3 regions of the Arthrobacter sp. 05L428 genome follow, and region 1 is predicted to be linked to each of the others. Evidence: riboswitches for the same ligand, from Rfam matches in the RefSeq annotation. Region 1 holds a riboswitch; each other region holds the start of a gene.

Region 1 (7,491 bases):
GACGTAGAGCCCGGCCTTGGTGGCAGGGTCGACGCCGGCAGCGAGTTCGGCGAGCTGGCGGACATAGCGGGCGGCCTGGTCGGCACCGAAGGGCATGTCCTCCTCCGCGGCCCAGCCTTCGGCGACGTCCGCTAGGACATCACCCTCGCCCTCGGTCTCGTAGCTGAGCAACTCGGCCAGGGCGCGGACCATGGCGGCCGGCACGCCCAGCAGGGAGTCGCTGGCCACGTCCACCATGGCCAGCTCATAGTCGGCCCCGGCGGCATGCACGGCAGTCCCGGCCAGGTCACCCAGGCGTTCGACTTCGAAGTCGCTGATGTCCGGAATCCGGACCGCGCCGGGGGCGACCGCGGCGCCGCCGTCGAGGGCCGCGGCGCGCTTGAGGGCGGCGTCATGGGTGGCGACGAAGATTTCAGTAAATCCCAAGGAAGTGCTCCTCATGAGGGTTGGCGGCGCTGGCCGCGTTTTTGGCGTCGCTTTCAGCCTATCCGCTCCAGCCCGGCCGCGCCCGGACCGGCCGCGCCCGGACCGGACATGCTCTGCCCCGGCCGCAAGCAAGGGACATAATCCCACTATGTCCATTCCCCGAAGCGCACGCGGGACATGTCCGCGGACCCAAGCATCAGGAGGTGGACATGCCCAACGCGGGCCTCGAAGGTTGGACATGTCCAGTCCTGGCGCTGCAGGTTGGGCATGTCCGGATGATCACCGGACGGCGACGCGGATGCTGTTGCGCCACGGATCCTCGAAGCGCAGCTCGGCTCCGGTGTGGTGCGACTGGACGCCCGCGGTCTTGAGGCGGTCGGCGAGGGCGCCGACGTCGTCGCCGGACGGTACTTCAACCAGCACTTCGCCGAGGCCGAGGGTGTCGCGGCGGGGGCCGGCGCCGCGGCTGTTCCAGACGTTCATGGCCATGTGGTGGTGGTAGCCGCCGGCTGAGACGAAGAGCGCCTGGCCGTGCCAGCCCGCGGTCTTCTCAAAGCCGAGGGTGCCGACGTAGAAGTCGTGCGCGGACTGGACGTCGCCGACCTGCAGGTGGACGTGCCCGACGCCGGCGTCGGCCTCGCGCTGCCCGGCGAGCGACGCCTCGGTGAGGTGCTGCTCGAGGTAGCGCTGCGGCGGCAGGGCCAGGCTGTCCATCACGACGTTCTTGCCGTCCCAGGACCAGGCTTCGCGGGGGCGGTCCCAGTAGAGCTCGATACCGTTGCCCTCCGGGTCATTGAAGTAGAAGGCCTCGCTGACAAGGTGGTCGGCGCTGCCGGTGAAGGATTGCGGCTCATACTGCGCGGCGGACGCGACGGTGGCGGCCAGCGAGGGCTGGTCCTCAAAGAGAAGGGCGGTGTGGAAGAGGCCGGCTTCGCCGCGGGAGGGCAGGTTCAGCCCGGGTGCCGGTGCCAGGTGGACCAGCGGCTTGAGCTTGCGTCCGAGGTAGAGCCCGCCGTCCTGCTCGGCAACGATGTCGAGGCCGAGGGCGCGCTGGTAGTAGTCCGTCATCAGCTTCATGTCGCCGACCTTGAGCATCACGGTGCCCATGGTGAGTTCGGCAGGAAGGAGATCCTGGGTGCTGGCTTCTACGGTCATTGAAACGCTCCGGTGGTTCTGTGGCCCCCGACCTTCGGCGACCCTCGTAGAGTTAAATTACTTGAAGCTTCAATTTATTCCTAATGGCCGGGGATGCTCCCCTGTACCAGTTCGCCGCGGAGCACGATGCCCCTGAGCTCGCGCAGGGTGCCGAGATTCCCGCGCGGATCCTCGGCGCAGACCAGGACGTCGGCACTGGCACCTTCTGTGATCGCGTCGGCTCCGAGCCAGTCGCGGGCGGCCCAGGCCCCTGCGTCGAGGGCGGCGCCGGCGGGGAGCCCGGCGCCGTGCAGGGCCTCAAGTTCGTCGACGATGCGCCCGTGCTTGATCACACTCCCCGCGTCCGTCCCGGCGTAGATGGCGACCCCGGCCTCATACGCCTCGAGGATCCGTTCGGCGCGGCGTTCCCAGAGCCCCAGCATGTGCGCCGCGTAGCGGGGGAACTTTGCCTTGGCCTGGGCCGCGATGTCCGGGAAAGTGGCGATGTTGATCAGGGTGGGGACAATCGGGACACCCTGTTCGACGAAGCGCGGCAAGTGCCGGGGAAGCAGCCCGGTTCCGTGTTCGATGCAGTCGATGCCGGCGTCGAGCATGTCATCGAGGGTGTCCTCCGCGAAGCAGTGCGCCGTGACGCGGGCGCCTTCGTCGTGGGCGGCCCGGACCGCGTCCCTGACGCTCCGGGCCGGGAAACTCGCAGCGAGGTCGCCGGCGTCGCGGTCGATCCAGTCCCCCACCAGCTTGACCCAGCCGTCCCCCGCGCGGGCCTGCTTGCGTACGGCCTCCACGAGGTCCTCGGGTTCCACCTCGACGGCGAAGCCCCGCAGGTACCGCCGCGTCCTGGCGATGTGCCGCCCGGCGCGGAGGATGCGTGGCAGCTCGCGCCGTTGCTGGATCCAGCGGGTGTCATGAACGGCGCCGGCGTCGCGGACCAGCAGGGTACCGGCGTCGCGATCGGTCAGGGCCTGCCGCTCGGCAACTTCCTCGGGGACATCCCCGCCGGGTCCGAGCCCGATGTGGCAGTGCGCATCGACCAGCCCGGGGATCACCCAACCGTCCAGGACCAGGTCCGGCGCGGCCGCGGGGCGCCGGAAGGTCAGGCGGCCGTCCACGGCCCACAGCCCGCGCCGCTCTTGGTCGGCTCCGGTGAGGACCGGGCCGCTGAACTCGATGATGCCGCTCATGGCCTAAAGCCTAATCCGCATCGCGATCCGCGGGCCTAGCCCGCCCAGCCCCCCAGCCCCTCGACGGCTTCCCGTCGGCCTGTGGTAGCTTCGTCTACGACCACACGGGTGCCCTTGCAGGGGCTGAGATCGGGCTGACGCAGCCTGCGACCGTTGAACCTGTCCGGGTAATGCCGGCGAAGGAAGTGAGTATCTCTTTGAGCGCAACAAATCCACAGCAGAGCCCTGCCCAGAATGGGAACAGCGCCGCAGCAGCTACCGTGACGCAGTCCCTGAAGTCGCATGCCCTCGCGTACGTCGAGGACGGCGGGATCCGCGTCCCGGTAACCGAAATCGCCCTGGCACCGTCCCCTGGCGGCGTCGGGAATCCTCCGTTCCGGGTCTACCGCACCGCGGGCCCGGGCAGCGACCCGGTGGTGGGACTCGCCGCTTTCCGCCGTGACTGGATCGCCGGGCGCGCGGACACGGAGCCGTACAGCGGCCGGGAACGCACTCTGCTCGACGACGGCAAGTCCGCGGTCAGGCGCGGCGCCGCCTCGGCTGAATGGCGGGGCGCACCGCCCGAGCCGCGTCGCGCCGTCGAAGGCCGAACGGTTACCCAGATGCATTATGCGCGGCACGGCATCGTGACACCGGAGATGCGTTTCGTCGCGCTGCGGGAGAACTGCGACGTCGAGCTTGTCCGCGGCGAAGTCGCCGCCGGCCGGGCCATCATCCCAAGCAACATCAACCACCCGGAGTCCGAGCCGATGATCATCGGGAAGGCGTTCCTGGTGAAGATCAACGCGAACATCGGCAACTCCGCGGTAAGCAGTTCCATCGCCGAGGAGGTCGACAAGCTCCAATGGGCCACGCAATGGGGGGCGGACACGGTGATGGACCTTTCGACCGGGGACGACATCCATACGACCCGCGAATGGATCATCCGCAACTCGCCCGTCCCCATCGGCACCGTCCCGATCTATCAGGCACTGGAGAAGGTGAACGGCGAAGCAAACGCCCTGACCTGGGAGATCTTCCGTGACACGGTGATCGAACAGTGCGAGCAGGGCGTCGACTACATGACGATCCACGCCGGGTTGCTGCTGCGGTACGTCCCGTTGACCGCCAACCGGGTCACCGGCATCGTGTCCCGCGGAGGTTCCATCATGGCTGGGTGGTGCCTCGCACACCACCAGGAGAACTTTCTCTACACGCATTTCGACGAGTTGTGCGAAATTTTCGCCCGCTACGACGTCGCCTTCTCACTCGGCGACGGCCTGCGGCCGGGGTCGACGGCGGACGCCAACGACGCTGCCCAGTTCGCCGAACTGGACACCCTGGCGGAGCTCACGCAACGGGCCTGGGACTTCGATGTCCAGGTCATGGTGGAGGGCCCGGGACACGTGCCGTTCCACCTCGTCCGGGAAAACGTGGAGCGCCAGCAGGAACTCTGCAAGGGCGCGCCCTTCTACACGCTGGGGCCGCTGGTCACGGATATCGCACCGGGCTATGACCACATCACCTCGGCGATCGGCGCCACCGAGATCGCCCGCTACGGGACCGCCATGCTGTGCTACGTCACGCCGAAGGAGCACCTCGGCCTGCCCAACAAGGACGACGTGAAGACCGGCGTGATCACCTACAAGATCGCCGCCCACGCCGCCGATCTTGCCAAGGGCCACCCCGGAGCGCACGAACGCGACGATGCCCTATCCAAGGCCCGGTTTGAATTCCGTTGGCGGGACCAGTTCGCGCTGTCCCTGGACCCGGTGACGGCTGAGGCATTCCACGACGAGACTTTGCCGGCGGAGCCGGCTAAGACAGCCCATTTCTGTTCGATGTGCGGGCCGAAGTTCTGCTCCATGCGGATCAGCCAGGACATCCGGGACGAGTACGGTTCGGCGGATTCCCGGGCAGCCTTGGCACAGCTGGCGGACGGAATGCGGAGGAAAAGCGACGAATTTCTGGCGGCCGGAGGCAAGGTCTACCTGCCCGAGCCCACCGTGGGCGCACAGTCAGCGGTACAGGCCTAGGCACAGGCACAGCCCTAGGCCGCGGCCGGGCGCCTGCCCTGCGGGGTAGGCGTCCGGCCGGCCACTCCTACGAGGCGTGGGCGTGCCGGCTGCGGTTGACGTCGGCGATGAACGTGCGGATGGCGCGGTCGCCCTCTTTTGAGTCCTGCGGCCGGTGCCCTCCGGGTGCGGTGCGGTGCAGGGCGCCCGTCTCCCTCAGGTAGCCGGCGATTTCCTCGTAGAGCGGCTCCCAGCCACCGGTAAGGACCAGGGTGGGCACGCCGGGAACGATGTGCAGCGGCGCTTCCCACGGCGGTGCCTGCAGCCGCAGCCGGCGCGCCGCCCGGAGGGCCTCCGGCGTCATGGCTCCCGGGGCGCCGGCGGCGAAGGCACGGCGGACGAATTCCCGCTGGAAGTCGTCGTCGCTGAGGCTGTGCCGGACGTCGAAGAGCGGCTGCATGAGCGCCCGGTGCGCAGCGCTGGCCGGGAGCTCCGCGGTCAAGGACAGGCAGGCCGGCTCCACCAGGGTCAGCGACTGCACCAGGTCGGGGCGTTCGACGGCCGCCATCATCGCCGCGATCGCACCCTGCGAATGGGCCACCACGTGGCCGCCGGCAGCGCCGCGGCCGTCGTCGGCCAGGGCCCGCAGCACAATTGCGGCGTCGGCGGCGAAGTCCGTCTCCTGCGGCTCGGCGACGGCGTCAAAGCCGTGCCGCCGCAGGAACAAGGCGTCGTAGCTCAGCGCCATGCCGTGCTGCTTCGGCCACGCCGCGGCGCCAAAACTGCCGGCCCCGTGGACGAAAACTACGCGCTGCTTGAACATGCCCTAAGCCTATGGCACCGGTCCGTCATCGAAGCCGACGACATCCTGCACGCCGACATCCTGGCCACCGAGGTACTGCCAGCGCCAAGGCGGCTTCCGCTACTTGCTGCCGCCGAGGAACTTGTCGAAACCCTTGGGCAGGTTCAGCTGGGACGGGTCGAATTCCCCGCCCTGCTGGCCGAAGGCCGCACCGGTGGGCACAGCCTTGGGGCCAGCGGCGCGCCGTGCCTCCGCGTCCTTGAGCTCCTGCGCGGCCTTGGCCGGGTTGCCGGAGCGGGCTTTCTTCTTCGGTGCGTTCTTGGCCCCCTTGCGGGCTCCGCCGCCGCCCATGCCGGGCATCCCCGGCATCCCGGGCATCCCTCCGCCGGCGGCCATCTTCTTCATCATCTTCTGTGCCTGCGCGAAGCGTTCCAGCAGGCCGTTGACCTCGGAGACGTGCACGCCGGAACCGCGGGCGATGCGGGCGCGGCGGGAGCCGTTGATGATCTTCGGGGCCACCCGCTCGTGCGGGGTCATGGACCGGACAATAGCCTCGACCCGGTCAATCTCACGCTCGTCGAACTGCTCCAGCTGCTGCCGGATGTTCTGCGCGCCCGGCATCATCATGAGCATTTTCTTCATCGAGCCCATGTTGCGGATCTGCTGCATCTGGGCGAGGAAGTCCTCGAGGGTGAAGTCTTCCTGGTCGGCGAACTTCTTCGCCATCCGGGCCGCTTCGTCCTTGTCCCAGGACTTCTCGGCCTGTTCGATCAGGGTGAGCACGTCGCCCATGTCGAGGATGCGCGAGGCCATCCGGTCCGGGTGGAAGAGCTCGAAGTCGTCCAGGCCTTCGCCGGTGGACGCAAACATGACCGGCTTCCCGGTGACCGACGCGACGGACAGCGCGGCACCGCCGCGGGCGTCGCCGTCGAGCTTGGAGAGCACGATGCCGGTGAAGTTGACGCCTTCATCGAAGGCCATTGCCGTGTTGACGGCGTCCTGGCCGATCATCGAGTCGATCACGAAGAGGACTTCGTTGGGGACGATGGCCCGGCGGATCTGGCGGGCCTGTTCCATCATTTCGGCGTCGACGCCAAGCCGGCCGGCGGTGTCCACGATCACGACGTCGTGCAGCGTGCGCTTGGCTTCCTCGACGCCGGCACGGGCGACGGCGACCGGGTCACCGGCAGGGTGGTCCAGCTCGGAGGAGGTGGCCCCCGGGTGCGGGGCAAAGACGGGAACGCCGGCCCGCTGGCCGACAACCTGCAGCTGCGTCACGGCATTGGGGCGCTGCAGGTCGCAGGCGACCAGCATGGGGCTGTGGCCCTGCGCCTTGAGGAACTTGGAAAGCTTGCCGGCGAGGGTGGTCTTACCGGCACCCTGGAGGCCGGCGAGCATGATGATGGTCGGCCCGGTCTTGGCCAGCCGGATCCGGCGGGTCTCGCCGCCGAGGATCTCGACGAGTTCCTCGTTGACGATCTTCACGATCTGCTGGCTCGGGTTCAGCGCACCGGAGACCTCGACGCCGAGGGCCCGCTCGCGCACGCGGGCGGTGAACTCCCTGACCACCGGGACGGCAACGTCGGCGTCCAGCAGGGCACGCCGGATCTCGCGGACCGTGGCGTCAACGTCTGCCTCGGTGAGGCGGCCCTTGCCACGGAGGTTCTTGAAGGTTGCTGTCAACCGGTCAGAGAGTGAATTGAACACGCGCCGTGCACTTCTTTCAGTGGATCTACAGCTGGCGGCCAGTGCGGCACGCCAGAGTCGTGACTGTTTCGCCGGAACGAACTGCCTCGACAACGGGACTCGACTATCTAGGGTACCAAGACCCGCCTTCAAGATGGCATGCTGGCTTAGGTGACCAGTCAACCAACAGTAAAAACCCTGCTCATCCTCGGCGCCTCGGGCGACCTTACCGGCAGGCTGCTGCTGC
Region 2 (7,491 bases), on a different contig from region 1:
ATCCTGACGGTGGCCTTCGTCCTGCCGCTCACGGCGATGCTGCTGGCCAACAAGCCGCTGCCCGGCGGCCTGTACTTCATCGACCCCGGTTCGCCGCTGCAGCTCGTCGCGGGCGCCGGCATCGTGATCGGCGCACTCGCCGCGGTGCGGGCCAACAAGCGCTTCCTGGCCGTGCTGATGGTGTCGGTCACCGGCTACGGCATCGCCTTGATGTTCGCGCTCCAGGGCGCCCCGGACCTGGCCCTGACCCAGATGCTGGTGGAAACCATCATCCTGGTGGCCTTCGTCCTCGCCATGCGGAGCCTGCCGGCGGAGCTGCGGGACCGCACCGGCGGTAAGTACCGGGTGACCCGGGTGATCATCGGCGCGGCGTTCGGCCTCACCATGGTCTTTGTAGCGATCTACGCCCTGAGCTCCCGGGTCGCCACTCCGGTCTCGCTGGAGTTCCCGCGCCTGGCCTACGAGGGCGGCGGGGGACTGAACGTCGTCAACGTCACCCTCGTGGACATCCGGGCCTGGGACACCTTTGGCGAGATCTCCGTGCTGGCGCTCGCCGCCACCGGCGTTGCCAGCCTGATCTTCGTCCGCGGCCGCGGCGACCGCATCGGGCCCTCGTCGTCCGTGGCGGAAGGAACCGTCGGCCGCCGGACGCATCAGCCCGCCCACACCAGGGACAACGCGGCGCTGGCCTTGAGCCGGCGGTTTGCCGCGTCGACTCGCGACGCGTGGCTAGTGGCGGGACGGACCATGGCCCCGGAGCGGCGGTCGATCATTTTTGAAGTCGTCACCCGGCTGATCTTCCATTCGATGATCGTCTTCTCCATCTACCTGCTGCTCGCCGGACACAACCTTCCCGGCGGCGGTTTCGCCGGCGGGCTCACGGCCGGGCTCGCCCTCACCATCCGCTACCTCGCCGGGGGCCGCTTCGAGCTGCGCGAGGCCACCCCGGTCAGCGCCGGCGCCCTTCTGGGGATCGGGCTCGCGACGGCCGCGGCGTCCGGCGTCGCGCCGCTGCTGCTTGGCGGCCAGGTCTTCCAAAGTGCCGTGATCGAACTCTGGCTGCCGGTCTTCGGCGACATCAAGTTCGTCACCTCCACCATCTTCGACATCGGCGTCTACATCGTCGTTGTCGGCCTGGCGCTGGACGTGCTCCGCAGCCTCGGCGCGGAAATCGACGAACATTTCGAGGAACAGCCCGCGGAAGAACCCGCGGAGCCGTCCGACGACCGGGAAGCCGACGGCGTCCCGGCCGAAACCACCGCCAAGGGGAGCGCATGAGCGTCAATCTGACTCTGCTGACGGTCATGGGAGCCCTCTACGCCTGCGGCATCTATTTGATCCTGGAACGCAGCCTCACCCGGGTCCTGCTGGGCCTGATGCTGCTGGCCAACGCCACCAACCTGCTGATCCTGGCCACTGGCGGCTATGCGGGCCTCGCACCGCTGTTCAACAAAGACACGGCCGCCGGCGACTACAGCGACCCGCTTCCGCAGGCGCTGATCCTGACCTCGATCGTGATCTCCTTCGCCGTCACGGCCTTCATGCTGGGCATCATCTACCGAACCTGGGTGCTGGCCCGGCAGGACGAAATCCAGGACGACGCCGAGGACCGCCGGGTGGCCGAGACCCCCAGCTTCGATGCCGAGGACGACGCCGTCATCCCGGCGGAGACCTCCGAGTTCCCTCTCGTGGCGGCCGATCCGACGGACGCTGCGGGGGGACCCGACCCGACGGAGACCGTGCAGGCGGGCGCCCGCCGGATGCCGGCCATGGACGCCGCCGCCGAGGAACAACCCGGATCCCGCAACATCACGCCAGGCCCGGAAGGAGGGACCAAGTGAACATCGCAAGCTTTGCCCCGCTCGCCGTCGTCCTCCCCATCCTGGGGGCCGCTCTGACCTTCCTGCTGATCCGGCAACCACGGGCGCAACGGACCGTCAGCATTGCCCTCCTCTCGCTGACGCTGCTGCTCGAATGCCTGCTGCTGGCCTCCGTCTGGCAGGGCGGCACGGCGGCGGTCAACATCGGCGGCTGGCTGCCGCCCTGGGGCATTGTGATGGTGGTGGACCAGTTCTCCTCGCTCATGCTGGTGGTGTCCTCGACCGTCAGCCTTGCCGTGCTGGTCTACGCCACCGGGCAGGGCATGGCCGACGGCGACCGCGACGCGCCCGTCTCGATCTTCCACCCCACCTACCTGATCCTGGTGGCGGGCGTGTCCAACGCGTTCCTCTCCGGTGATCTCTTCAACCTCTACGTGGGCTTCGAGATCCTGCTGACCGCCAGCTACGTGCTGATGACCCTGGGCGGGACGGGTCCGCGGATCCGCGCGGGTGTGACGTACGTGGTGGTCTCGGTGGTCTCCTCGGTGCTGTTCCTGATCGCGATCGCCATGATCTACGGCGCCACCGGAACCATCAACATGGCGGACCTTGCCATCAAGCTGATGGATCTGGACCAGGGCACCCGGAACCTGCTGCACGTGCTGCTGCTCGTGGCGTTCGGCATCAAGGCCGCCGTGTTCCCGCTGAGTTTCTGGCTCCCGGACTCGTATCCGACGGCCCCCGCCCCGGTCACCGCCGTGTTTGCTGGCCTGCTCACCAAGGTGGGGGTCTACGCCATGGTCCGGACCGAGACCCTGCTCTTCCCGGGGGACACGTTCAACACCCCGCTGATGGTCGCTGCCCTGCTGACCATGGTGGTGGGGATCCTGGGCGCCCTGGCGCAGAGCGACATCAAGCGACTGCTCTCCTTCACCCTGGTCAGCCACATCGGTTACATGGTGTTCGGCCTGGCGATGTCGTCCGTGGCGGGGCTGGGGGCCGCGGTGTTCTACGTGGCGCACCACATCACCATCCAGACCAGCCTGTTCCTGGTGACCGGCCTGATCGAGCGCCGCGCCGGGAGTTCCTCGGTGGACCGGATCGCCGGGCTGGCCAAGCTCTCGCCGCTGCTGGCGGTGCTGTTCTTCGTGCCGGCCATGAACCTGGCCGGGATCCCGCCGTTCTCCGGGTTCCTCGGCAAACTGGGCCTCCTGCAGGCCGGCGTCGCCCTCGGCACCCCGCTGGCCTACGCACTCGTGGCCGGCGGCGTGCTGACCAGCCTGCTGACCCTGCTGGCCATCGCACGCGTCTGGAACCGCGCCTTCTGGCGCAAGCCCGAGGACGCCGAACATCCCGATCCCGTGCTGCTCGCCGCCCCCGCCGACGCGGCCACCGGCCACCGCGCGGGCCAGCAGAACGTGACCCTGCTGCCGCGGACCATGGTGGGCTCCACTCTGGGCCTGGTGCTGTTCGGGGTGGCGCTGACGGTGTTTGCCGGGCCGCTCTTCCGGGTGGCGGACCAGTCCGCCGGGGAGATGCTGAACCGGTCCGCCTATATCCAGGCCGTGCTTGGGGACGAGGCGCCGGTTCCGGTAATCGCCCAGCCGATGCGGCAGGAGGGCGGCAAATGACACGGAAGAGGGTCTCGCTGCGCCAGGAGCTGCCGCTGCTGGTCTGGCTCGTTATTGTCTGGGGCGCCCTGTGGCAGGACTTCAGCGCCGGAAACCTGCTCTTCGGCGCCCTGATCGCGGTGGTGGTGGCCCGGCTGTTCTACCTGCCGCCGGTGGAACTGGGGGGCCGCTTCAACGTGCTGCGCGCCGTGCCGTTCGCGCTGGTCTTCCTGGCCAAGGTCGTGGCGGCCAGCTTCCAGGTCCTGTACCTGGCCGTGGTCCGTGGTCCGCGGGTGATCAGCGCCGTCATAGCCGTCCCGCTCCGCAGCCATTCAGACCTGCTGGTGACCGCCACGGGACACGTCATTTCCCTGATCCCGGGGTCCGTGGTGGTGGAGGTGGACAGGTCCACGTCCACGCTCTACATCCACGGCATCAACGTCCGAGACGCCGAGGACGCGGCGAAGCTCCGCAAGGAGGTCCGCGACACGGAGGCCGGGCTGATCCGGATCATGGGCACCAGGGCCGAACTGTCCGCACTGAAGCAGGAGGCCGGGGCATGATGCCGCTGGTTTTGACCATTACCGCGGTCGTGCTGTCGCTCGCCGCGGCCGGCGCGATCATCCGCATCGCGCGGGGGCCCTCGCTGCTGGACCGGGTGCTGGCCGCCGACGTGCTGCTGGCCATCCTAGGCGCGGCGCTGTGCATCGACATGGCCGTGAACCGGCACCTGAACAACCTGATGCTGCTGGTGTCCATCTCGATCATCGGCTTTGTCGGTTCGGTGACGGTGGCCCGATTCGTGGCCGACCGGAGGAAGCAGCCCAATGAGTCCTGACACGATTTCCGCCGACGCCGTAATCGACACCGTCTCGGCTGTGTTCATGGTGGTCGGGGCGCTGATGTCCCTCGGCGCGGCCATCGGCCTGCTGCGGTTCCCCGACCTCATGAGCCGGATGCACGCCGCGACCAAGCCGCAGGTGCTGGGGCTTTTCCTGCTGCTCTGCGCCGTGGGGCTGCAGCTGCGCACCTGGTGGGTGTGGCCGGTGCTGGTGGTCGCGTGGATCTTCCAGCTGCTCACAGTGCCGGTCTCCGCCCACATGGTTGGCCGCGCCGGCTACCGCACCAAGCACCTGCACCCCGAGCTGCTGAGCGCCGACGAGCTGGAAGCCGTGGTGCAGCAGGCGGCCGGCAAGCGCGGATTCACGGACGACGACGACGAGTAACGCCGCCGGCGGCGATATGGCTTAGACCAGGTCCTGGGTCTTGGCGAAGCGGGTGATCGCCCGCTGCGTGCCGCGGTTGGCGAGGACCTGGATGATGGCGCTGACCGAGGCCGAAATGAGGGCGAAGGTCAGGGCCTGGCGCAGGGTGGTGGGGACGTCGTCGTCGTGGCCCTTGGGCGGTTTGTTGCCGGTGGTCTTTTCCCAGACGGTGTCGACTACCTTGGTGCCGACGAAGCCGGCGAGGAGGCTGACGCCGGTGCCAAGCAGTTTGATGAAGATGTTCATACTTCGTACTCCTTGCGGGAGGAAACAGGGCTTCCCCTAGCCTAGCGTCCCCGGGCGGCCGAGGATTTCGGTCAGTGCCTCGACCACCAGCTCGTGGTCGTCCTTCTGCGGCAGCCCCGACACCGTGACGGTGCCTACCACCCCGGTTCCGCGCAGGTAGATGGGGAACGAGCCGCCGTGGGCTGCAAACTCCCGCTGGTCGAACCAGGCGTTGTCCTCGATCCTCTGACCGGCAGCACGCGCCCGCAGGCCCACCAGCAGCGACGGGACTTCATACCGCACCGCGGTGCGCTGTTTGGCCTTGATCCAGCGCTCATTGTCCGGGGTGGCGCCCTCCAGTGCGGCGTGGAAGAGGACCTGATCGCCCTTGCTGATGTCGATGGCGATCGGGTAGGAGCGCTGGCGGCCGAGTTGGACCAGGAGGAGGCCCAGGTCCAGCGCGTCGTCCTTGCTGAAGGACCGGAACTGCAGTTCGTCGATTTCGGCCAGGATGCGGCCGATGAGCGCGGCCAGGGATCCCGGCGGCTGTGGTTCCGCGGAGTCCGGGTCGTACTCGGGGGAAGGCACTGGTGCGTCGGTCATGGGACTCAGCTTCCGTTAGGTGGCCGCCGCCGCGCAAGCCCAACTGACTCGCAGTTGTTGCCGTTATGAGCCCTCAAAACGACAACGACTGCGAGTCACTTGGGAGTGCCGCCGGGTGTAAACTGAGCCAGCCCACAAGGGCGATTTAGATACGACAGGGGAGCGCCGCCGTCGGGCATCACTGGAGAAATCCAAGGTAACCGTAGGTGGGCGCTGAGAGTGCGGACAGCCGCAGACCCTCGAACCTGATCCGGTTAGTACCGGCGCAAGGGAGTCGAGTTCTCAGGGTGCCCGGCACCCGTGGCGAAGGCCGCGGTGCCGCCGGAGCACCCTCCCCTCCTGTTCCTCAGGAGGACGATATGACTGACATTTCTGCGAAGCAGACACTGACCACCGGCAAATACAGCTGGCGCGTGGTCGACATTGTGGTGGCCGCGTTGATCGCTGTTGCCGGCGGTGTGATTTTCTGGGCCTGGTCCCAGGGTTCCAACCTTGTTTCCGTCCCGCTCAACGCGGTCTACCCGCCGCTGACCGGGCTCTACGCCGGCGGCTGGATGATCCCGGCGGTGCTGGGCATGCTCGTTATCCGCAAGCCCGGGGCGGCGCTGTTCTGCGAAGCGGTGGCCGCCACCGGCGAGCTGATCATGGGCTCGCAGTACGGCACCACCGTGCTGATCTCCGGCATCCTGCAGGGCCTGGGCGCCGAACTCATCTTTGCCGCGTTCCTGTACAAGAAGTTCAACCTTCCGGTGTCCCTGCTGGCCGGTGCCGGTGCGGGCCTGTTCTGCGGCCTGAACGACTCCTTCCTGCCCTGGGGCTGGAACATCGCGTACGAAACCGGTGACAAGCTCGCCTACATCATCTTCTGCGCCATCTCCGGAGCGGTGATTGCCGGGGGACTGTCCTGGCTCGCCACCCGCGGCCTGGCCAAGACCGGGGTGCTGGCCTCGTTCGGGTCCCGCAAGGCGGCATCGGAACCCGTCTTCTCCTGATGCCCGCACACGCATGAGGTCTGTCGACGACGTACGCCCGGCCGCGGTCAGCGCCCGCGGCTGGGGCTGGCGGCACGCCGGCCGGGCCCGGCCCGCCGTGAGCGGCCTGGACCTGGACATCCGTCCGGGCGAGCGCGTGCTGTTGCTGGGCCCGTCCGGCGCCGGCAAGTCCACGCTGTTGCACGCCCTGGCCGGTGTGCTGGGGGACAGCACTGCGGCAGCCGCGTCCGCTGCTGCTTCCGCTGATGCCGAGGACTCCGATGAGACCGGCAGCCTGCTGATCGACGGAGCCCCGCCCAGGGCCCGGCGCGGGCGGGCCGGGCTGATGCAGCAGGACCCGGAGACCCAGGTGGTGCTGTCGCGGCTCGGCGACGACGTGGCCTTCGGGGCCGAAAACCTCTCGGTCCCCCCGGCGGACATCTGGCGGCGGGTGGGGGAGGCGCTCGACGACGTCGGGCTGGGCGGCCTGCCGCTGCATCACCCGACGTCGTCGCTCTCCGGAGGCCAGAAGCAACGGCTGGCGCTCGCCGGGATCCTCGCGATGCGGCCCGGGCTGCTGCTCCTCGATGAGCCCACCGCCAACCTTGACCCGGCCGGTGTCCTGGAGGTCCGCGACGCCGTGGGACGGTGCCTGGACAAGACCGGGGCCACCCTGGTGGTGGTGGAGCACCGGGTTGCTGTCTGGAAAGACCTTGTGGACCGGATCGTCGTGCTGCAGCCCGGATCCGCCACGGACTCCGCCGTGCTGCTGGACGGGCCCCCGGACCTGGTCCTGGAGCGGGCGCGGGACATGCTCATCTCCGCCGGCGTCTGGGTGCCGGGCCATGTGCCCGCCACCCGGGCCCGCCGCGGCCGAACAGGACCCGAAGGGGACGCCGGGGCCGGCCAGCTGCTGCTGGCCGCAGAGGAACTGGCCGTGTCCCGCGAACGGCCCCGCCGCACCGGTTTGCTGCGGGGCTTCAGCACGGTAATACCC
Region 3 (7,491 bases), 390 kb from region 1:
GCGACGGCGACGGCACGGTTGAGTTCGACGACCGGTGACGGTGCCAGCCGCGCAAGACGGTCGTACAGCATTGCCACGCGGCCGAAGTCGGTGCTGCCAAAATCGCGGGCGGTCATATGGCACGCGGCGATGGCTGCCTGGATCCGGTAGCTGCCGGGCCGGACGCCGAGTGAAATGCCGGCGCGGTCGGCGGCCGCCAGGAGCGCCACCGCTTCCGCAGTCGCTGCCCGGTCCCATCGTTCGCGGTCCTGGTCCTCCAGCGTCACCAGGTCCCCGGCCGCGTCCGTACGTGCGTGCCGGCGGCCGTGCTGGAGGAGCATCAGCGCCAGCAGGCCCAGCGCTTCGGGTTCCTGCGGTGACCCTTTGAGCAGGCCAATCAGCAGCCGGTCGAGACGGATCGCCTCCCGGGCAAGGGGCTCGCGGATCAGTGTGTTGGCGCCGGTGGCCGCATACCCTTCATTGAACATGAGGTAGAGGACTGCCAGGATCCCGGCCGTGCGTTCTGCTATTAATTCTGGCGGCGGCACCCGGTAGGGGATCCCGGCGTCGCGGATTTTGGCGCGGGCACGGACCAGCCGTTTGGACATGGTTGACTCCGAGACGAGGAACGCGCGAGCGATCTCGCTGGTCGTCAGGCCAGCCACGGTGCGCAAGGTCAGGGCGACCCGCGCCTCAAGCGGAAGGGCGGGATGGCAACAGGTGTAGATCAGGCGCAGCCGGTCGTCGCCGTCCACGGGATCCCCGGGAGCATCCTCCGCCAGCTCTTCGAGCCTGGCCAGGACCGAGAGCTCCCGCACCGCCTTCTTCTCGCTCGCTGCGCTCCGCAAGCAGTCAATAACCCTGTTCTTGGCAACGGTCGTCAGCCAGGCCGCCGGGTTTCCGGGGATGCCGCGCTGGGGCCAGTCGACGAGGGCACGCGCGAACGCGTCCTGGACACAGTCCTCGGCCAGGCTCCAGTCGCCGGTAATGCGGATGAGGGTGGCCGTGATCCGTGCTGCCGCCTCGGCGGAAGCACCCCCGAGGGCCGCCCGCACCTCCGCCGCGTCCGCTGCCATCTGATCCCCCTTTTCGCCCTCCCGCGCTGAGGCGCCGATTGCTGTAACGAGTGCTATAAACCGAGCGGCCACACGGGCCTGATCTCGATCTTGCCGAATTTTGCCATCGGATGCTTGGACGCCACCTCGATCGCCTCGTCAAGATCGGTGCAGGCGATGATGTCATAGCCCGCGATCCATTCCTTTGTCTCGGCAAACGGGCCGTCCGCGACGACCACCTCCCCCGCCCGCACCGTCACGGTGGTCGCGTCCTCGACAGGTCGCAGCCTGTCGCCGTGGCGGGCGATGCCTCGCGCTTCTATCTCCGCCGCCCATTCCTCGATGTTGTCCTCGGCCGGCACATATTCCGGCGCAGTCGGATCGGTGCAGATGAACAGCATGTAGTCCACGGTGACTCCTTCTAGTAGGTCGATACGTCAATACGACGAAGGAGCTGCCGGCAAAAGGACACCCGGTGGAAAAATTCCTGGTCGGCCGGCCAGCCACCTCCAACCGGAGTCTATGGCCCGTGAACGCCCGCGGGCGGTCAATCGCCGATTCATGGTCACCACGGACAAAGGGCTTCAGTACGTCGGGCCCCCTGGTTCGGCGAGCGGGTGTTCGCGCTGGAGCTGGGCCACCTTCGGATCGTTCTCGTCTGCGCCGTAGTCCGAGGAGCGGGTGATGTCCTTGCCGTCGGGGACTTTCATTGCCCGGAAAACCAGGGACAGCACAGCTGCGACGACGAGGTTAATCACGAACGCCACAACGGCGATGTAGACCTGGATATCGGTGCCGGGGATGGCCGAGATGGACCCGCCAAAGTGGGCTTTCGTGACGGGATTGACGACGTTATACGCCGCGATCGTGCCATAGGCGATGCCGGCCGCCCAACCGAGGAACAGCGCCCACCGGTGGAACCAACGGGTATAGAGTCCAGCCACGATGGCAGGGAAGGTCTGCAGGATCCAGATGCCGCCAAGTAGTTGCATGTTGATGGCCGCGGACTGGTCCATGGCGATCACGAAGACCAGCGCGCCGAACTTCACCACCAGCGAGGCGATCTTGGAAACGCTGGCTTCCTGCCGGGGCGTGGCGTCCGGCTTGATCAGGTCCCGGTAAATGTTTCGGGTGAACAGGTTGGCCGCGGCGATGGACATGATGGCGGCCGGGACCAGCGCCCCGATGGCGATGGCGGCGAGCGCAATGCCGGCAAACCAGGCCGGGAACTGATCCAGAAACAACTGCGGCACCACCAGTTGCGGATTGACGGCGCCGTTCAGGTCGGTGGGCTTGGTGCCGGCGAAAATGGCCGCGTAGCCCAGGAGTGCCAGGAAGCCCAGCATCAAGGAGTACAGCGGCAGCACCGCAGCGTTCCTGCGGATGGTGTTCCGGCTTTTGGTCGCCAGGACGCCCGTGATCGAGTGCGGATACATGAACAGGGCCAGCGCGGAACCAAGCGCCAGGGTCCAATACGCGGAGTAGCTGGACGCCCCCGGGATGAACGCGCCCGCCGGTTTGCCCGTCGCCGGATTGACCGCTCCCAGCTTCGCCTCGGCGGAGTCGAAAATGGTACCCCACCCGCCGAACTTGATAGGCAGGTAGATCACCGCCACGATCACGGCCAGATAGATCAGCAGGTCCTTCACGACGGCGATCAGGGCAGGAGCGCGCAGGCCCGAGGTATAGGTATACGCGGCCAGAACCACGAACGCGATGATGAGCGGCAGGTCGGTCAGCAGCGCGTTCTCAGCACTGCCCAGGCCGAGCACAGTGAGTACGGCCTTGATGCCCACGAGTTGCAGGGCAATGTAGGGCATGGTGGCGACGATGCCGGTGGCGGCGACCGCAACGGTAAGCGCCCTGCTGCCATACCGGCCGCCAACAAAGTCCGCCGGCGTGACGAAACCGTGGCGGTGCGAGACGGACCACAGCCTGCTCATCAGCAAAAACACGATCGGGTAGAGCACGATTGTGTACGGCACGGCGAAGAAGCCGCTCACGGCTCCGGTGGCCCACATCGCCGCCGGGACCGCCACGAAGGTGTAAGCCGTGTAAAGGTCCCCGCCGAGCAGGAACCAGGTCACCCAGGTACCAAAGCCCCGGCCGCCCAGTCCCCATTCGTCGAGGCTATGCAGCCCTGTCGTTTCTTCCCGCCTCCACCGCGCGGCAAAGAAGCCGAGGACCGCCACCAGGACGAAGAGGATGATCACAATGGTGAGGGCTATGCCGTTGACCGGCCGGTCCGGTGCCGCCAGCGGCACGACCGCCCCGTTCACCGCTCCTCCCCCGCAGCGGCCGCCCCGCGGACGGATTCACGGCGACGGCGGTCCTCCCTGGTGACCAGCCAGTAGGAGATCCCCACCAAGGCCGCGGTGACCGGGATCCATGCCATCTGATACCAGTAGAAATACGGGATACCCGCCAGCCGCGGTTCGTCGAAGGCGTACGCGGGCACAACCAACGGAACCACAATGGCGACGAGCAACAGGATTCCGGACACTACATAGGGACCCGGCTTGGCCGGCCCCCGCGTTGGCACATCAGGACTGGACATGGACGCCTCCTCACCGAGACGGGCCCCCGGAGCGGGAAGGCTTCCCGGGACGTGCCGGCGGCCTGCGGACCGTGCAGTGCAGCGGTCGTTACCCAACAGGATAGACACTGGATTTAATCTTCAACAGTGCCTTTAATCACGGTTTGGCGAGGCGAACGGGCCTGGACGGGAGCGGCGCCGGGGCCCCTACAGGAACTCGGCGCGTCCTTCCATCGCGGACGACGCGAGGGCATGCTCGCGGCGCGGGATCCGGCCGGCCCGTCGCGCCAGCCGGCCGGCGATGACGGCGTGCCGGAACGCCTCACCCATCAGCGCCGGGTCCTGGGCACGGGTCACGGCGGTGGCGAGCAGCACGGCGTCGCAACCCAGTTCCATCGCGAGCGCGGCGTCGGAGGCGGTGCCAATTCCTGCGTCGAGCACCACCGGCACCGAGGCACGGGAGACGATGAGTTCAATGTTGTGCGGATTCAGGATGCCCAGGCCGGTGCCGATCGGGGCGCCCAGCGGCATCACGGCCGTGGCGCCGAGGTTCTCCAGCCGGAGGGCCAGGACCGGGTCGTCATTCGTGTAAGCGAAGACCTTGAAGCCGCGCGCCACCAGCTGTTCGGTTGCCTCCACCAGTTCCAAGGCGTCGGGCAGCAGGGTGTGCTCATCCGCGATCACCTCGAGCTTCACCCAGTCCGTCTCCAGCGCTTCGCGGGCCAGTTCGGCCGTGAGGACGGCGTCCCGGGCGGTGAAGCATCCGGCGGTGTTGGGCAGCACCCGGATGTTGTGGTCCGCCAGCAACTGGAACAACGAGCCGCTCTCGGCTGGAGAGTAGCGACGCATGGCCACCGTCGTGAGTTCCGTTCCGGAGGCCACCAGCGCGGCTCCGAGGCCGTCCAGGCTCGGCGCACCGCCGGTGCCCATGATCAGGCGGGAGCCCAGTTCCACTCCGTCAACCGTCAGCAGATCCCGGCGTGCCTGCTGCGTTTCCTGCATTGCTGTTGCTTCCATGCCCTCTATCCTCCCTGTACTGCCGTAACGAGTTCGACGTCGTCGCCCTCGGCGAGCGCGGTCGCGTGCCACTGGCTGCGCGGCACCACCTCGGCGTTGCGGGCGACGGCGACGCCCAGTTTCCGGCCGTCCGTGGCCCGGCCGTCGGCGGCCAGCGTCCGGCCGGTCACCCCGCTGACCAAGGCGCTGATAGTGGCGCCGTCGGCGAGGGCGTGCTGCGCTCCGTTGAGCCTGATATTCATGCTGTCGTCCTGTCTTTCGCTGGAGCGTCCGCGGGTGAAGCGTCCCGCTCGGATGAGCCGGGGGCTGGAGAAACCGGGCGGCGGCTGGAGAAGCGGTCCGGGCGGAAGCCCTCCCAGCGCCGGTCCGGCTCTCCGTCCAGCAGCGCCCGGCAGATGGCGGCGGCCGCCGGGGTGAGCAGGACCCCGTGCCGGAAGAACCCGGTGGCAATGATGAGTCCCTCGACGTCCTGTCCGGATCCAGCGCTGGCCACGCGCCCTAGGAGCGGGGCGTTGTCCGGGGTCCCGGGGCGTGCCCGCGCCGTGGCCTCGAGCAGTTCCAGCTCGGCAACGGCCGGGACCAGCTGCTGGGCATCACGCAGAAGCTGGTACACGCCGCCGGCAGAGACGGCGCCAGCCTCGGAGGGCGCATCCTCCCGCTGGGTTGCGCCGATCACGACCGTGCCGTCCTCCCGCGGGACGATGTAGACCGGAACCCCGCGGACCAGGCCCCGCACGGTCGAGCGCAGCAGTGGCCGGAGCCGTGCCGGGACCCGGAGCCGCAGGATGTCCCCGTAAACCGGACGCAGCGGCAGGGACAATCCCCCGGGCAGGCCATGCAGTTCCGCCGCGGCCAGGCCGTTGGCTACGACCGTCTCGCTGGCGCGGAGCTCTCCGCCGCCCTCGAAACGGATGCCGGCGACGCGGCCGCCCCGCCAGAGCAGCCCGGCCGCGCGGCGGGGCACGGCCGTGAACCGGCTGTCGGCAGCCAGCAGTGAACCGATCCTGGCCAGCAACCGGCGCGGATCCACCTGGTGGTCGGCCGGGATGTCGAAGGCGCAGGAGATACCGGGGCTGAGCAACGGTTCGCGGCTGCGTGCTTCACGGACGGTCAGCGGCTTCACGGCCAGGCCGCAGGCCTGCTGCGCGGCCCGCAGGTCGGCGAGCGCCCGGCGGTCGGCCGCGTCCGCGCCGACGGCGAGGGTCGGCGTCGTGAGATATCCAGTGCCGCCGCCGTCAGTGCTGCCGCCGGCCAGGCCGGCGGCGAACTCCGGCCACAGCCCTGAGGCTTCCAGCATCAGGGCCAGGAGCTCCTCCTCCTGGTAGTGGAGTTCACTCACGGGCGCCAGCATGCCGGCGGCAGCCCAGCTGGCGCCGGTGCCGGGGGCGTCGTCGACCAGCGCGACGGTACGGCCAGAACGGCGGGCCTCCCAGGCGATGCCGTGGCCGATCACTCCCCCGCCGATCACGACGACGTCGTAATAATCCGAGGATGGGCCCGGTGGTGTGGCGGGTGGTGCGACGGATACGTCCATGGGTTCCTTCCCTACGCCGGTACTAGCCGGATCAGGTCAAGCGGTCGGCTCTGACGCCCTCTCAGCCCGTCGGCCGTCTGGCGGCCCGCGCGGGCTCCCGCGGTATGCGCCCAGTTTAGAGGAACTAGGCTTGGGGCATGAGCCAGGATGTCCACACCACCGCCCGCCTGTACCTGTGCACCGATGCCCGGAAGGAGCGCGGTGACTTCGAGGACTTCGTTGACGCTGCCTTTTCCGGCGGCGTCGACATCATCCAGTTGCGGGACAAGTCGCTGGAGGCGGCCGAGGAGCTTGAGCTGCTGGAGGTCCTGCACTCCGTGGCGCGGCGGCACGGCCGGCTCTGGGCGGTGAACGACCGTGCCGACCTGGCCTCACTGGCAGGGGCGCCGGTGTTCCACATTGGGCAAAAGGACATCCCGTTCGCCGCGGCACGGGATTTCCTGGGCAAGGGCACCGTGATCGGCATGTCCACGCACACGCCGGAACAGGTGGATGCGGCCATCGCGGCGTCCCCGGGCCGGGGCGGGCTGGACTACTTCTGCGTGGGCCCGGTCTGGGCCACCCCCACCAAGCCGGGCCGCGCCGCCGTCGGGCTGGACCTGGTGCGCTACGCCGCCGCGGCGATCGTCCGGGCCGAGGCCGCCGATGTCGGGAAAGTCGCCGGGGTGGTGCCGTGGTTCGCGATCGGCGGCATCGACCTGGGCAACGTGGCGCAGGTGGTCGACGCCGGAGCCAGAAGGATTGTGGTGGTCCGGGCGATTACCGAGGCCGCTGATCCTGCCGGGGCCGCGCGTGCCCTGCTCGCCGCGCTCGACGCCGGGGCGGACGCCGACGCCGACGTCCACAGCGGCGCCGCGGACAACTAGCCGGCTAGTCCCAGCTCTGACATCCGACGGGAATGGGCGGCGGCAAGCTCGGCGGTCAGGGCGCGGGCGAGTTCACCGGCCCGGTCCTCGTCCGTGCCGGTCAGGCCGCCGAGGAAGGCGTGCTCCACGCTGACCCGCTGGGCCTGGGTAAGCGCTTCGCCGAGCAACCGCCGAGCCCACAGGGCCAGCCGGGACGCCAGCCGCGGATCGTCGGCGAGCGCGGCCTTGAGCCGGTCCCGCAGCACAACCGTCGCGTCCCCGGCCGCCTGGACCAGTTCGATCAGCCCGGCCGTCCCGGCGTCGACATAGCCCGAAATGGACCGGTAAAAGTCCGCGGAGACCGTGTCGATCACGTAGGCCTTCATGAGCGACTCGTGCCAGTCGGCGGGGCGGGTGCGCTCATGGAAGTGGTCCACCGAAGGCTGGAACGGCAGCATGGCCTCCTCCGCGTCAATGCCCATCTCCGCCAGCTTCGCGCAGACCAGTTCAAAATGCTGGAACTCG

What was found. Region 1 has a riboswitch for thiamine pyrophosphate ahead of thiC (phosphomethylpyrimidine synthase ThiC). Riboswitches for the same ligand answer to the same signal wherever they lie in the genome.
Region 2: linked by a shared signal. The riboswitch ahead of AC1DH3_RS10005 (ECF transporter S component) and the one ahead of thiC (phosphomethylpyrimidine synthase ThiC) in region 1 are both predicted to bind thiamine pyrophosphate.
Region 3: linked by a shared signal. The riboswitch ahead of thiO (glycine oxidase ThiO) and the one ahead of thiC (phosphomethylpyrimidine synthase ThiC) in region 1 are both predicted to bind thiamine pyrophosphate.

The regions. Positions count from the first base shown of each region.
Region 1 is NZ_JBFTNW010000001.1:941,168-948,658, reverse strand. It holds gene AC1DH3_RS04400 (hypothetical protein) at 1-426, opposite strand, end outside; gene AC1DH3_RS04395 (VOC family protein) at 706-1,581, opposite strand; gene AC1DH3_RS04390 (amidohydrolase family protein) at 1,662-2,762, opposite strand; TPP riboswitch at 2,857-2,964, shown strand; gene thiC (phosphomethylpyrimidine synthase ThiC) at 2,933-4,777, shown strand; gene AC1DH3_RS04380 (alpha/beta fold hydrolase) at 4,845-5,579, opposite strand; gene ffh (signal recognition particle protein) at 5,679-7,265, opposite strand; gene AC1DH3_RS04370 (glucose-6-phosphate dehydrogenase) at 7,416-7,491, shown strand, end outside.
Region 2 is NZ_JBFTNW010000004.1:35,605-43,095, forward strand. It holds gene AC1DH3_RS09965 (Na+/H+ antiporter subunit A) at 1-1,278, shown strand, start outside; gene AC1DH3_RS09970 (Na(+)/H(+) antiporter subunit C) at 1,275-1,841, shown strand; gene AC1DH3_RS09975 (Na+/H+ antiporter subunit D) at 1,838-3,451, shown strand; gene AC1DH3_RS09980 (Na+/H+ antiporter subunit E) at 3,448-3,993, shown strand; gene AC1DH3_RS09985 (MrpF/PhaF family protein) at 3,990-4,268, shown strand; gene mnhG (monovalent cation/H(+) antiporter subunit G) at 4,258-4,656, shown strand; gene AC1DH3_RS09995 (DUF4235 domain-containing protein) at 4,678-4,941, opposite strand; gene AC1DH3_RS10000 (heme-degrading domain-containing protein) at 4,978-5,523, opposite strand; TPP riboswitch at 5,670-5,813, shown strand; gene AC1DH3_RS10005 (ECF transporter S component) at 5,883-6,515, shown strand; gene AC1DH3_RS10010 (ABC transporter ATP-binding protein) at 6,529-7,491, shown strand, end outside.
Region 3 is NZ_JBFTNW010000001.1:547,264-554,754, reverse strand. It holds gene AC1DH3_RS02675 (RNA polymerase sigma factor) at 1-1,055, opposite strand, end outside; gene AC1DH3_RS02670 (YciI family protein) at 1,109-1,435, opposite strand; gene mctP (monocarboxylate uptake permease MctP) at 1,619-3,313, opposite strand; gene AC1DH3_RS02660 (DUF3311 domain-containing protein) at 3,310-3,591, opposite strand; gene AC1DH3_RS02655 (thiazole synthase) at 3,778-4,587, opposite strand; gene thiS (sulfur carrier protein ThiS) at 4,593-4,829, opposite strand; gene thiO (glycine oxidase ThiO) at 4,826-6,121, opposite strand; TPP riboswitch at 6,112-6,232, opposite strand; gene thiE (thiamine phosphate synthase) at 6,259-6,987, shown strand; gene AC1DH3_RS02635 (ferritin-like fold-containing protein) at 6,984-7,491, opposite strand, start outside.